DNA from 2 places in the Micromonospora sp. NPDC005087 genome. Region 1 is predicted to be linked to the other one. Evidence: predicted binding sites of a transcription regulator. Region 1 holds the regulator's gene; the other holds the start of a gene.

The links. The regulator HrcA, encoded in region 1, represses chaperone genes, less so after heat shock. The targets are predictions, from matches to a motif close to GGTTNGCACNCTCNNNNNGAGNGTGCNAACC.
Positions count from the first base shown of each region.
Region 2: groES (co-chaperone GroES) is a predicted target of HrcA. The motif match lies at 1,397-1,427, and genes of this name have one in related genera.

Region 1 covers NZ_JBIALB010000003.1:63,007-68,398, forward strand. Annotated here, with positions in the region: gene ACFYPS_RS08480 (enoyl-CoA hydratase-related protein) at 1-277, opposite strand, end outside; gene hemW (radical SAM family heme chaperone HemW) at 297-1,520, shown strand; gene ACFYPS_RS08490 (DUF4870 domain-containing protein) at 1,623-2,243, opposite strand; gene hrcA (heat-inducible transcriptional repressor HrcA) at 2,442-3,464, shown strand; gene dnaJ (molecular chaperone DnaJ) at 3,538-4,683, shown strand; gene ACFYPS_RS08505 (16S rRNA (uracil(1498)-N(3))-methyltransferase) at 4,707-5,392, shown strand, end outside.
Region 2 covers NZ_JBIALB010000013.1:153,405-158,796, reverse strand. Annotated here, with positions in the region: gene ACFYPS_RS26585 (methyltransferase domain-containing protein) at 1-202, opposite strand, end outside; gene ACFYPS_RS26580 (DUF397 domain-containing protein) at 246-434, opposite strand; gene ACFYPS_RS26575 (Scr1 family TA system antitoxin-like transcriptional regulator) at 425-1,225, opposite strand; gene groES (co-chaperone GroES) at 1,562-1,876, shown strand; gene groL (chaperonin GroEL) at 1,947-3,581, shown strand; gene ACFYPS_RS26560 (molybdopterin-dependent oxidoreductase) at 3,706-5,392, shown strand, end outside.

The sequences.
Region 1 (5,392 bases):
GCGCGGCGAGCACGTCGCCCAGCATTCCGGCCGGCACCGTCCCGCTGGCATACGCGGCGGCGGTCTCCTTCAGGTCCGCGCCCGAGCAGAACACCGGACCGGTGTGGTCGAGCACGATCACCCGGACCGCGTCGTCGGCCACCGCGTCGGCCAGCCCGGCCAGCAGCTGGGTCATCAGGCCGGTGGAGAGCGCGTTGCGGTTGTGCGGGCTGTCCAGGGTGAGGGTGGTCACCCCGCGGGCCGTGGAGACCCGCACGAGCACGTCGGGAGAGGTCATGCCGGGCACACTAGTGGCCATGCCCGGCGTCCTTCCAGATGGTGAGACCGTCCCCGCCGACGGATCGCTGCCCGCCACCGCCACCACCGCGGTCGGCGCGCGCGGCTTCGGCGTGTACGTCCACGTGCCGTTCTGTGCCAGCCGCTGCGGCTACTGCGACTTCAACACCTACACCGCGGCCGAGTTGGGCGGCGGCGCCAGCCGCGAGGGGTACGCCGACACCGTGCTGGCCGAGCTGGCGCTCGCCGCCCGGGTGCTCGGCGACAACCCACCGCCCCGGGTCGACACCGTCTTCGTCGGCGGTGGCACGCCCACTCTGCTTCCCGCCGACGACCTGGCCCGCATCCTCGACGGCATCGACCGCACCTGGGGGCTGGCCGCCGACGCCGAGGTGACCACCGAGGCCAACCCGGAGTCGGTCACCCCGGAGTCGCTGAAGCTGCTGCGGGCCGCCGGCTACACCCGGATCTCGCTCGGCATGCAGTCCGCCTCCCCGGGGGTGCTGGCGATCCTGGACCGCAAGCACAGCGCCGGTCGGGCCACCGCCGCCGCCCTGGAGGCGCGCGACGCCGGTTTCGAGCACGTCAACCTGGACCTGATCTACGGCACCCCGGGGGAGCGGGCCGAGGACTTCGCCGCCTCGCTGGAGCAGGTGGTCGCAGCCGGGGTGGACCACGTCAGCGCGTACGCCCTGATCGTGGAGGACGGCACCCGGCTGGCCGCCCGGATGCGTCGCGGCGAACTGCCGTACCCCAGCGACGACGTCGCCGCGGACCGTTACCTGGCCGCGGAGGCTGCCCTCGACGCCGCCGGCCTGTCCTGGTACGAGGTCTCCAACTGGGCCCGCACCGACGAGGCCCGGTGCCGGCACAACCTGCTCTACTGGACCGGCGCCGACTGGTGGGGGCTGGGCCCCGGGGCGCACAGCCACGTCGGCGGGGTGCGCTGGTGGAACGTCAAGCACCCGTCGGCGTACGCTGAGCGGCTGGCCGCCGGCGCGTCACCCGGCCTCGCCCGGGAGGTGCTCACCGGCGACGAGGCGCACATGGAGGACGTCATGCTCCGGCTGCGGCTCGCCACCGGGCTGCCGCTGGCGGTGCTCGACGCCACCGGCCGGGCCGGCGCCGAACGGGCGCTGGCCAACGGACTGCTGGCCGCACCGGAGTACGCGGCCGGCCGGGCGGTGCTCACCCTGCGCGGCCGACTGCTCGCCGACGCCGTGGTGCGCGACCTGCTGCCCTGAGCCGGCGTGCCGCCGCCGGTCGGCCCGACGGCCGTCGGCAGTCGGCCCGCCGGTCGACCGACGGCGGTGCACCGGGTCGGCCGGGGGAGCGGCCGACCCGGGTCACTTGATGAAACTGGCCGACATCGGGTAGCGGTAGAGCTGGCCCTCGTTGGCCTTCATCCCGGCGATGATCCCGAACAGGATCTGGATCACCACCACCGCGATGCTGGGCAGGAAGAGCAGGCACCAGCTCACGAAGAGCAGCACGAACGCGATGATCGACCAGAGGATCTGGAAGTTCAGCGCGGCCAGGGCTTGCGCCCGGACGGCCGGCGACTGCTGACCGCGGGCCAGATAGGCGATGAGCGGGGCGACGAAGCCCAGCGGGCCGAAGCTGATCAGCGCGCCGGCGGCGCCGCCGAAGTGCGCGACCAGTGCCCAGGTCTTGTCCTCGTTGCTGGCGTAGCCGCCGCCGGGGCCGCCGTAGGCGCCGCCGGTCGGATAGCCGCCAGGGGGATAGCCCCCGGGTGGCGGAGGGTAGCCGCCCGACGGCGGTTGGTCACCGGTGGGCGGCGGATAGCCACCGGCCGGGGGATAGCCGCCCGGGCCGGGTGCCCCGGACAGTGGTGCGGTGGGTGGCTCGGCCGAGGAGGCCGGGCCGGGAGCGGCCGGCGGGTAGGTCGGCTCCGGCGGCTGATCGCCGGGGTCTCCCGCACCGGGAGGGCGAGGTGGTTCAGTCATGGATGTCACGGTAGGGGCCCGTGGCAACGCCCACCAGAGCGACACCGCCGGGCCAGCCTGTCTGAACGGACAGCGGCGGCCTTGATCATCGCGCTGGGGGGCACGCCGACGTAGACTGGCACTCGTTACAGTCGAGTGCCAGTACGGCCCGCCGGCCCCGCCGTGCCGGCGGCCGACGTGCGACAGGAGGTGCGGAGGATGGGTCTGGACGACCGCAAGCTCGCCGTGCTCCGCGCCATCGTCGAGGACTACGTCTCCACGCAGGAGCCGGTCGGCAGCAAGGCGCTGGTCGAGCGGCACCAGCTCGGTGTCTCCCCGGCCACGGTCCGCAACGACATGGCCGTGCTGGAGGAGGAGGGCTACATCCGGCAGCCGCACACCAGTGCCGGCCGGGTGCCCACCGACCGCGGCTACCGGCTCTTCGTGGACCGGCTGTCCCGGGTAAAGCCGCTCAGCCCGGCCGAGCGCCGGGCCATCGAGCGCTTCCTGGTCGGCGCGGTCGACCTCGACGACGTCGTGCACCGCACCGTACGGCTGCTCGCCCAATTGACCCGGCAGGTGGCCGTGGTGCAGTACCCGAGCCTGGCCCGCTCCTCGGTGCGCCATCTGGAGCTGGTGCCGATCTCCACCACCCGGCTGATGCTCGTCATGATCGCCGACACCGGGCGGGTGGAGCAGCGGCTGGTGGAGCTGCCCGGGCCGGTGCATCCCGACGACGTCACCGACCTGCGCCGACTGGTCAACGAGAAGCTCGCCGGCGCCCGACTGTCCGACACGCCGCCGCTGGTGCAGGCGCTGGTCGAAGAGGCGCCGTCCGAGCTGCGCCCGGCGATGACCACGCTCTCCACCGTGCTGCTGGAGACGCTGGTCGAGCGGCACGAGGAGCGCATCGCGCTGGCCGGCACCGCCAACCTCACCCGGGGCGGGCTGCTCGACTTCCAGGGCTCGCTGCGGCCGATCCTCGAGGCGCTGGAGGAGGAGGTCGTGTTGCTCAAGCTCATCGGCGAGACCGAGCCGAGCACGACCCGGGTGCTGATCGGCGACGAGAACGAGTTCGACAACCTGCGTGCCGCCTCGGTGGTCAGCACCGGGTACGGCCCGGGCGCCACCATCGTGGGTGGCCTGGGGGTGCTGGGGCCCACCCGGATGGACTACCCCGGCACCATCGCCACGGTGCGCGCCGTGGCACGCTACGTGGGCGAGTTGCTGGCCCAGAACTGACCAGTCAGGGCCGACGGCCGGCTGCGGCCGCCGACCGGCGCAACGCGAGACGAACATGAGGACACGGAACGCAGTGGCCAGGGACTACTACGGCATTCTCGGTGTGAGCCGGGAAGCCTCCGATGACGAGATCAAGCGCGCCTACCGCAAGCTGGCGCGCCAGTTCCACCCGGACGTCAATCCGGACCCGGAGGCTCAGGAGAAGTTCAAGGACATCAACGCCGCGTACGAGGTGCTCTCGGACGACCGGAAGCGGCAGATCGTCGACCTCGGTGGCGATCCGCTCGCCCCGGGTGGCGGCGGCGCCGGCGGCCCGGGTGGTCCGGGCGGCGCCGGCCCGTTCGTCGGGTTCCAGGACATCATGGACGCGTTCTTCGGCGGCGCGGCGGGTGGCGCGCGCGGCCCGCGCCCGCGGACCCGGCCGGGCGCCGACGCGATCCTGCGGCTGGAGCTGGACCTGCACGAGACGGCGTTCGGGGTCGAGGCGCCGATCACCGTCGACACCGCGGTGCTCTGCACCACCTGTTCCGGCGCCGGCACGGCCGCCGGCACCCACCTGGCCACCTGCGAGGCGTGCGGCGGCCGGGGCGAGGTGCAGTCGGTGCAGCGCACCTTCCTCGGCCAGGTGGTCTCCGCCCGGCCGTGCACCGTCTGCCAGGGCTACGGCACCACCATCCCGCACCCCTGCCCCACCTGCGCAGGCGACGGCCGGGTGCGCACCCGCCGTTCGCTGACCGTGAAGATCCCCGCCGGCGTCGAGGACGGCATGCGGATCCGGCTGGCCCAGCAGGGCGAGGTGGGCCCGGGTGGCGGCACCGCCGGTGACCTCTACGTGGAGATTCACGAGCGGCCGCACGACGTGTACTCCCGCAAGGGCGACGACCTGCACTGCCGGGTCACCGTCCCGATGACGGCGGCGGCGCTGGGCACCCGGCTGACCATCAAGACGCTGGACAGCGAGGAGACGGTCGACGTCAAGGCAGGCACCCAGCCCGCCAGCACGCTGCGGCTGCGCGCCCGCGGTGTGCCGCACCTGCGTGGCACCGGGCGGGGCGACCTCTACGTGCACCTGGACGTCCGGACGCCGACCAAGCTCGACCCGGACCAGGAGAAGATGCTGCGCGACTTCGCCAAGACCCGGGGCGAGGAGGTCGCCGAGCTGACCAAGCAGGGCGGCTTCTTCTCCCGGATGCGCGACGCGTTCAACGGCCACGCCTGACCGGCGCGGCTAGCCTGATCATCGTGTCCGCCCCACTGTTCCTGGTCGAGTCGCTGCCCACCGCCGACACGATGACCCTCGACGGTCCCGAGGGGCATCACGCCGCCACCGTGCAGCGGCTGCGGGTCGGCGAGGAGCTGCTGCTCGCCGACGGCCGGGGCGGCACGGCCGCCGCCGTGGTCACCGCCGTCGGCCGGGGCAGCCTGGAACTCACGATCACCTCTCGGGGATACGTGGACGCGCCCGTACCCCGGCTGGTGATCGTGCAGGGCATCGCCAAGGGCGACCGGGGAGAGCTGGCCGTGCAGGCGATGACCGAGGTCGGGGTGGACGAGATCGTGCCCTGGGCGGCGGTCCGCTCGGTCACCCAGTGGCGCGGCGACCGGGGCGTACGGGCCCGGGAGAAATGGGTGGCCACGGCCCGGGAGGCGGCCAAGCAGGCCCGCCGCCCCTGGTTGCCGGTGGTGGCCGGGGCGCCGGACGAGTCGACCGCCACGGTGACCCGCCGGATCGCCGGTGCCGCCGCCGGGTTCGTGCTGCACGAGGAGGCCGACGAACGGCTGACCGTCGCCGACCTGCCGCCGGCCGGGGAGATCGTCCTGGTGGTCGGCCCCGAGGGCGGCATCGCCCCGGCCGAGCTGACCGCTTTCCGCGAGGCGGGCGGCCGACCGGTCCGGCTCGGCCCTGCGGTGCTACGGACGTCCACCGC
Region 2 (5,392 bases), on a different contig from region 1:
CGGCGGCCGGGCCGAACTTGCCGACCGCCCGATGGCGCAGCTCGGCCTGGGTCAGTGCCGCCGAGGCCAGTGCCGGCGGCACACCGGTCGCGCGCAGGGCCGACGCCGCGACCAGCGGGTCACCGCCGGCCAGCCCGGCCGCCGCCGCGAGCGCGGCCGACCCCTCGGGGGTACGCAGCGCCGCCAACTGGTCGAGATCCACCCGAGCATTGTCCCGGGCCGACCGGACTGGCCGGACAGTGGTGTCAGTCGGTGGGCGTGGCGGCGACGAAGGCCCGCCAGCTCGCCGGGGGGAAGGTGAGCGCCGGCCCGGCCGGGTCCTTGCTGTCGCGCACGGCGACCACGCCGGGCAGGTTGTCGGCGACCTCGACACAGGCGCCGCCGTTGCTGTTGCTGCGGGAGGACTTGCGCCAGGTGGCGTGGGTCAGGTCCATGTCTGCACCACTTCCTCGATCAGCCGGGCGGACTGCCGGCATGGCAGCGCCTCGCCGGTCACAGTCTCCCAGCGCCGCTCCAGGGCGGCAACGTCGTTCGGGCTGTCCACGGTCTGCCCCCGGAGCTGGTTGTCCAGGTGGGCCAGCTCGGCCCCGTTCTGGAGCCGGGCCAGGATGAACGGGCCGTTGAGCCCGACATGCCAGGGAGCGTCGGCCGGCACGACCCGGACCTGCACGTTCGGCTCGGTGCCCACAACCAGCAAATGCTGTAGCTGCTCGCGCATGGTCTCCCGGTCGCCGAGTTGCCGGCGCAGCGTGTGCTCCTCCAGCACCGCGACGAGGTGCGGACGCGGCTCGGCGGCCAGCAGGGACTGCCGGGCGAGCCGGGCGACCACCCGCGTCTCCACCTCGTCGGCGGTCAGCTCGCCGCCCACGCCGAGCATCGCCCGCGCGTACCCCTCGGTCTGGAGCAGGCCGGGGATCACCGTCGGGTCGTACCAGCGCAGCGCCGCCGCCTCCCGCTCATTCTCGTCCCACGGGCGGAACCAGTCCGGCGCGGCGTGGAAGCGGATCAGCTCCAGCATGCCGACGAAGAGACCGCCGGTGTCCAGGGTCGAGTCGATGCGGCCGACGTAGTCCGGCTTGACCGGGCTCTGCCCGGTCTCGACCGCACTCACGTACGACGATGAATAGTTGATCAGTTTGCCCAGCTCCTCCTGGCTGAGCCCGCGCGCCTGGCGTGCGCGGCGTAGCTGTTCGTGCAGGAACGTCAGTGTCGGTATCCGGGACACTCGGCTCCCCTTTCCGCGGCTTCTGGTGGAGGCAACCGACGGTAGGGAGATGGCCACTCTGTGGCGAGGTGTTCCCGGCGTGTTGCGGTAACGACTGGCGGATCTGTGGCGACACGGCGAACGGTGCGTTGGCACTCTCCTTGACGGAGTGCTAGCCACGGAATAACCTGCGATTAGCACTCTCACCCTGAGGGTGCCAGCTTCCGGGTTTCACGACCCGGGTGCGAAACGCCAGGCGGACCGGCACCCGCGACGACGGCCCCGCCCGGTGGCATGTGGCAGATTGACGCTGGTCGGCCCCGCCGGCCAGCAACGAAACCAATACCCCAGGAGGGTATGCCCGTGACTACCGCGACCAAGGTTGCGATCAAGCCGCTCGAGGACCGGATCGTGGTCCAGGCGAACGAGGCTGAGACCACCACGGCGTCGGGCATCGTGATCCCCGACACCGCCAAGGAGAAGCCGCAGGAGGGCACTGTCCTCGCTGTCGGCCCGGGCCGGATCGACGACAACGGCAACCGTGTGCCGCTCGACGTCAAGGTCGGCGACACCGTTCTCTACTCGAAGTACGGCGGCACCGAGGTCAAGTACGCCGGCGAGGAGTACCTGGTGCTCTCCGCCCGCGACGTCCTCGCGGTCATCGAGAAGTAAGCAACCGATCAGTGCCATTGCCCCGGTCCGGCTCGCCGGGCCGGGGCAGTGGCGCTTCGAAGGGACATTCATGGCGAAGATCCTGAGCTTCTCGGACGACGCCCGGCACCTGCTGGAGCACGGTGTCAACGCCCTCGCGGACGCGGTCAAGGTCACCCTCGGCCCGCGCGGGCGCAACGTCGTCCTGGACAAGAAATTCGGTGCGCCGACGATCACCAACGATGGTGTGACCATCGCCAAGGAGATCGAGCTCACCAACCCCTACGAGAACCTCGGCGCGCAGCTGGTCAAGGAGGTGGCGACCAAGACCAACGACGTCGCCGGCGACGGGACCACCACCGCGACCGTGCTGGCCCAGGCCATGGTTCGCGAGGGCCTGCGCAACGTGACCGCCGGGACCAACCCGGCCGGGCTCAAGCGGGGCATCGACGCGGCGGCCACCAAGATCTCTGAGGCGCTGCTCGGTCGGGCCGCGGAGGTCACCGGCAAGGAGTCGATCGCGAACGTGGCGACGATCTCCGCGCAGGACTCCACCATCGGCGAGCTGATCGCCGAGGCGATGGAGCGGGTCGGCCGCGACGGTGTCATCACCGTCGAGGAGGGCTCGATGCTCACCACCGAACTGGACGTGACCGAGGGTCTCCAGTTCGACAAGGGCTTCATCTCGCCGAACTTCGTCACCGACCTGGAGGGTCAGGAGTCCGTCCTTGAGGACGCGTACATCCTGGTCACCACCCAGAAGATCTCGGCGATCGAGGAGCTGCTGCCGCTGCTGGAGAAGGTCCTGCAGAACAGCAAGCCCCTGCTGATCATCGCCGAGGACGTGGACGGCCAGGCGCTCTCCACCCTGGTGGTCAACTCGCTGCGCAAGACCCTCAAGGTCTGCGCCGTGAAGGCCCCGGGCTTCGGCGACCGGCGCAAGGCGATGCTCCAGGACATCGCGATCTCCACCGGCGCCGAGCTGGTCGCCCCGGAGCTGGGCTACAAGCTCGACCAGGTCGGCCTGGAGGTGCTCGGCACCGCCCGGCGCGTCGTGGTCGACAAGGAGAACACCACGATCGTCGACGGCGGCGGCCAGAAGGCCGACGTCGCCGACCGGGTGGCCCAGATCCGCAAGGAGATCGAGGCCTCCGACTCCGACTGGGACCGGGAGAAGCTGGCCGAGCGGCTGGCGAAGCTCTCCGGCGGCATCGCCGTGATCAAGGTGGGCGCGGCGACCGAGGTCGAGATGAAGGAGCGCAAGCACCGCATCGAGGACGCCATCGCGGCGACCAAGGCCGCGGTCGAGGAGGGCACCGTGCCCGGCGGCGGCGCCGCCCTGGTGCAGATCCTCCCGGTGCTCGACGACGACCTGGGCTTCACCGGTGACGAGAAGGTCGGCGTCTCGATCGTGCGCAAGTCGCTGGTCGAGCCGCTGCGCTGGATCGCGCAGAACGCCGGTCACGACGGCTACGTCGTGACCCAGAAGGTCGCCGACATGAAGTGGGGCAACGGCCTCGACGCGGCCAAGGGCGAGTACGTCGACCTGGTCAAGGCCGGCATCATCGACCCGGTGAAGGTGACCCGCAACGCGGTCACCAACGCCGCCTCGATCGCCGGTCTGCTGCTCACCACGGAGAGCCTCGTGGTCGAGAAGCCGGAGCAGGCCGAGCCGGCCGCCGCCGGCGGGCACGGCCACGGCCACCAGCACGGCCCGGGTTTCTGATCCGGTAGCGACACCCGTTCCGGGGCACACCGTCGTACGGCGGTGTGCCCCGGTCCGTCTCCAAATCATTACCGCACCCTGACATGGTTGGCGACCCGCCGAGTTGATCGCGCACACTGGGCCGATGAGCACCACGTCGCGCCGGTACGCCGCGCTGGCCGGAGTCACCGCCGCCGCCATCGCGATCGGGATCGCGGAACCGGTGGCGGTGCTGACCGGGCCCCGGTCGGCGCCGCTGGTCGCGGTCGGCGGGGTGGTCGTCGACGCCGTCCCGGAGTCGCTGAAACAGCTCGCCATCGACATCTTCGGCACCGCCGACAAGATCGCCCTGCTGGTCGGCACCGCGCTGCTGCTGGGCGCGTTCGCCGCGCTGCTCGGGGTGCTGGCGGTGCGCCGGTTGGCCCTCGGCCTGGCCGGGATCGCGGCGTTCGCCGCCGTCGGTGCGGCCGCCGCCCTGACCCGTTCCGGCGCGGACGCCGCCGACGCGCTGCCGTCGGTGGTCGGCGGCGGCCTCGGCGCCCTGGTGCTCTGGCTGTTCATTGCCGGTCCGCTGGAGCTGGACCCCTGGCCCTGGTCCCCACCCAGCCCACTCGCGTCCCATCAGCCGGTGACACCGGCACCGGTGTCGCCAGCCGGCCCTTCGGCGGCGGACGGCCGCGCGGTGCCCGGCACCCCACCGGTGCCGTCCGCCTCGCCGGAACCGGCCGTGCCGCCGGTGTCGTCGGCCTCGCCGGGGGCGGCCGTGCCGCCGGTCTCGTCTGCCTCGCCGGGGTCGGCCGTGCCGCCCCCGGAGTCGGCGGCGCCGGGCGAGGGGGTCGATCCGGAGTCACGGCGACGGTTCCTCACCGGCGCCGGGTTGCTGCTCGGCACGGCCACGGTGGCCGGTCTCGGCGGGCGCTGGCTGGCCGGGCGACGCGGGGTGTCCGCCGCCCGGGAGGCGATCCGGCTGCCCGCGCCGGCTGTCCCCGCACCGGCCCTGCCGGCGGGCGCGGACCTCTCGATGGCCCAGCTCGCGCCGTACGTCACCTCGAACTTCGGGTTCTACCGGATCGACACCGCGCTGGTGGTGCCCCAGGTGGACCCGGCGACCTGGCGGCTGCGGATCCACGGGCGGGTCCGTACCGAGCGCACCTACAGCTACGCCGACCTGCTGGCCCGGCCGTTGGTCGAGCGGTACATCACGCTGGCCTGCGTCTCCAACGAGGTGGGCGGGGATCTGATCGGCAACGCCCGCTGGCTCGGCGTACCCCTGCGCGAGCTGCTGGACGAGGTCGAGCCGGAGGCGGACGCCGACCAGGTCGTCGGCCGGTCGGTCGACGGCTGGACGTGCGGCACCCCCACCGCCCTGCTGCGCGACGGGCGGGACGCGCTGCTGGCCATCGGCATGAACGGTGAGCCGCTGCCCGTCGAGCACGGCTTCCCGGTACGGGTGGTGGTGCCCGGCCTCTACGGCTACGTGTCCGCCTGCAAGTGGGTGACCGAGCTGGAGTTGACGCGGTTCGCCGACTTCGACGCGTACTGGGTGCCGCGGGGCTGGTCGGCCCAGGGGCCGATCAAGACCCAGTCGCGGATCGACGCGCCCCGGGCACGCAACCGCCTGACCACCGGCCCGGTGACCGTGGCCGGCGTGGCGTGGGCGCAGCATCGGGGCATCCGCCGGGTCGAGGTACGCGTCGACGGCGGGCCCTGGCAGGAGGCGGAACTCGCCCCGACGGTGTCGGTGGACACCTGGGTCCAGTGGTCGTGGCGCTGGGACGCCACGCCGGGCGAGCACCGGCTCCAGGTCCGGGCGACCGACGCGACCGGCGAGA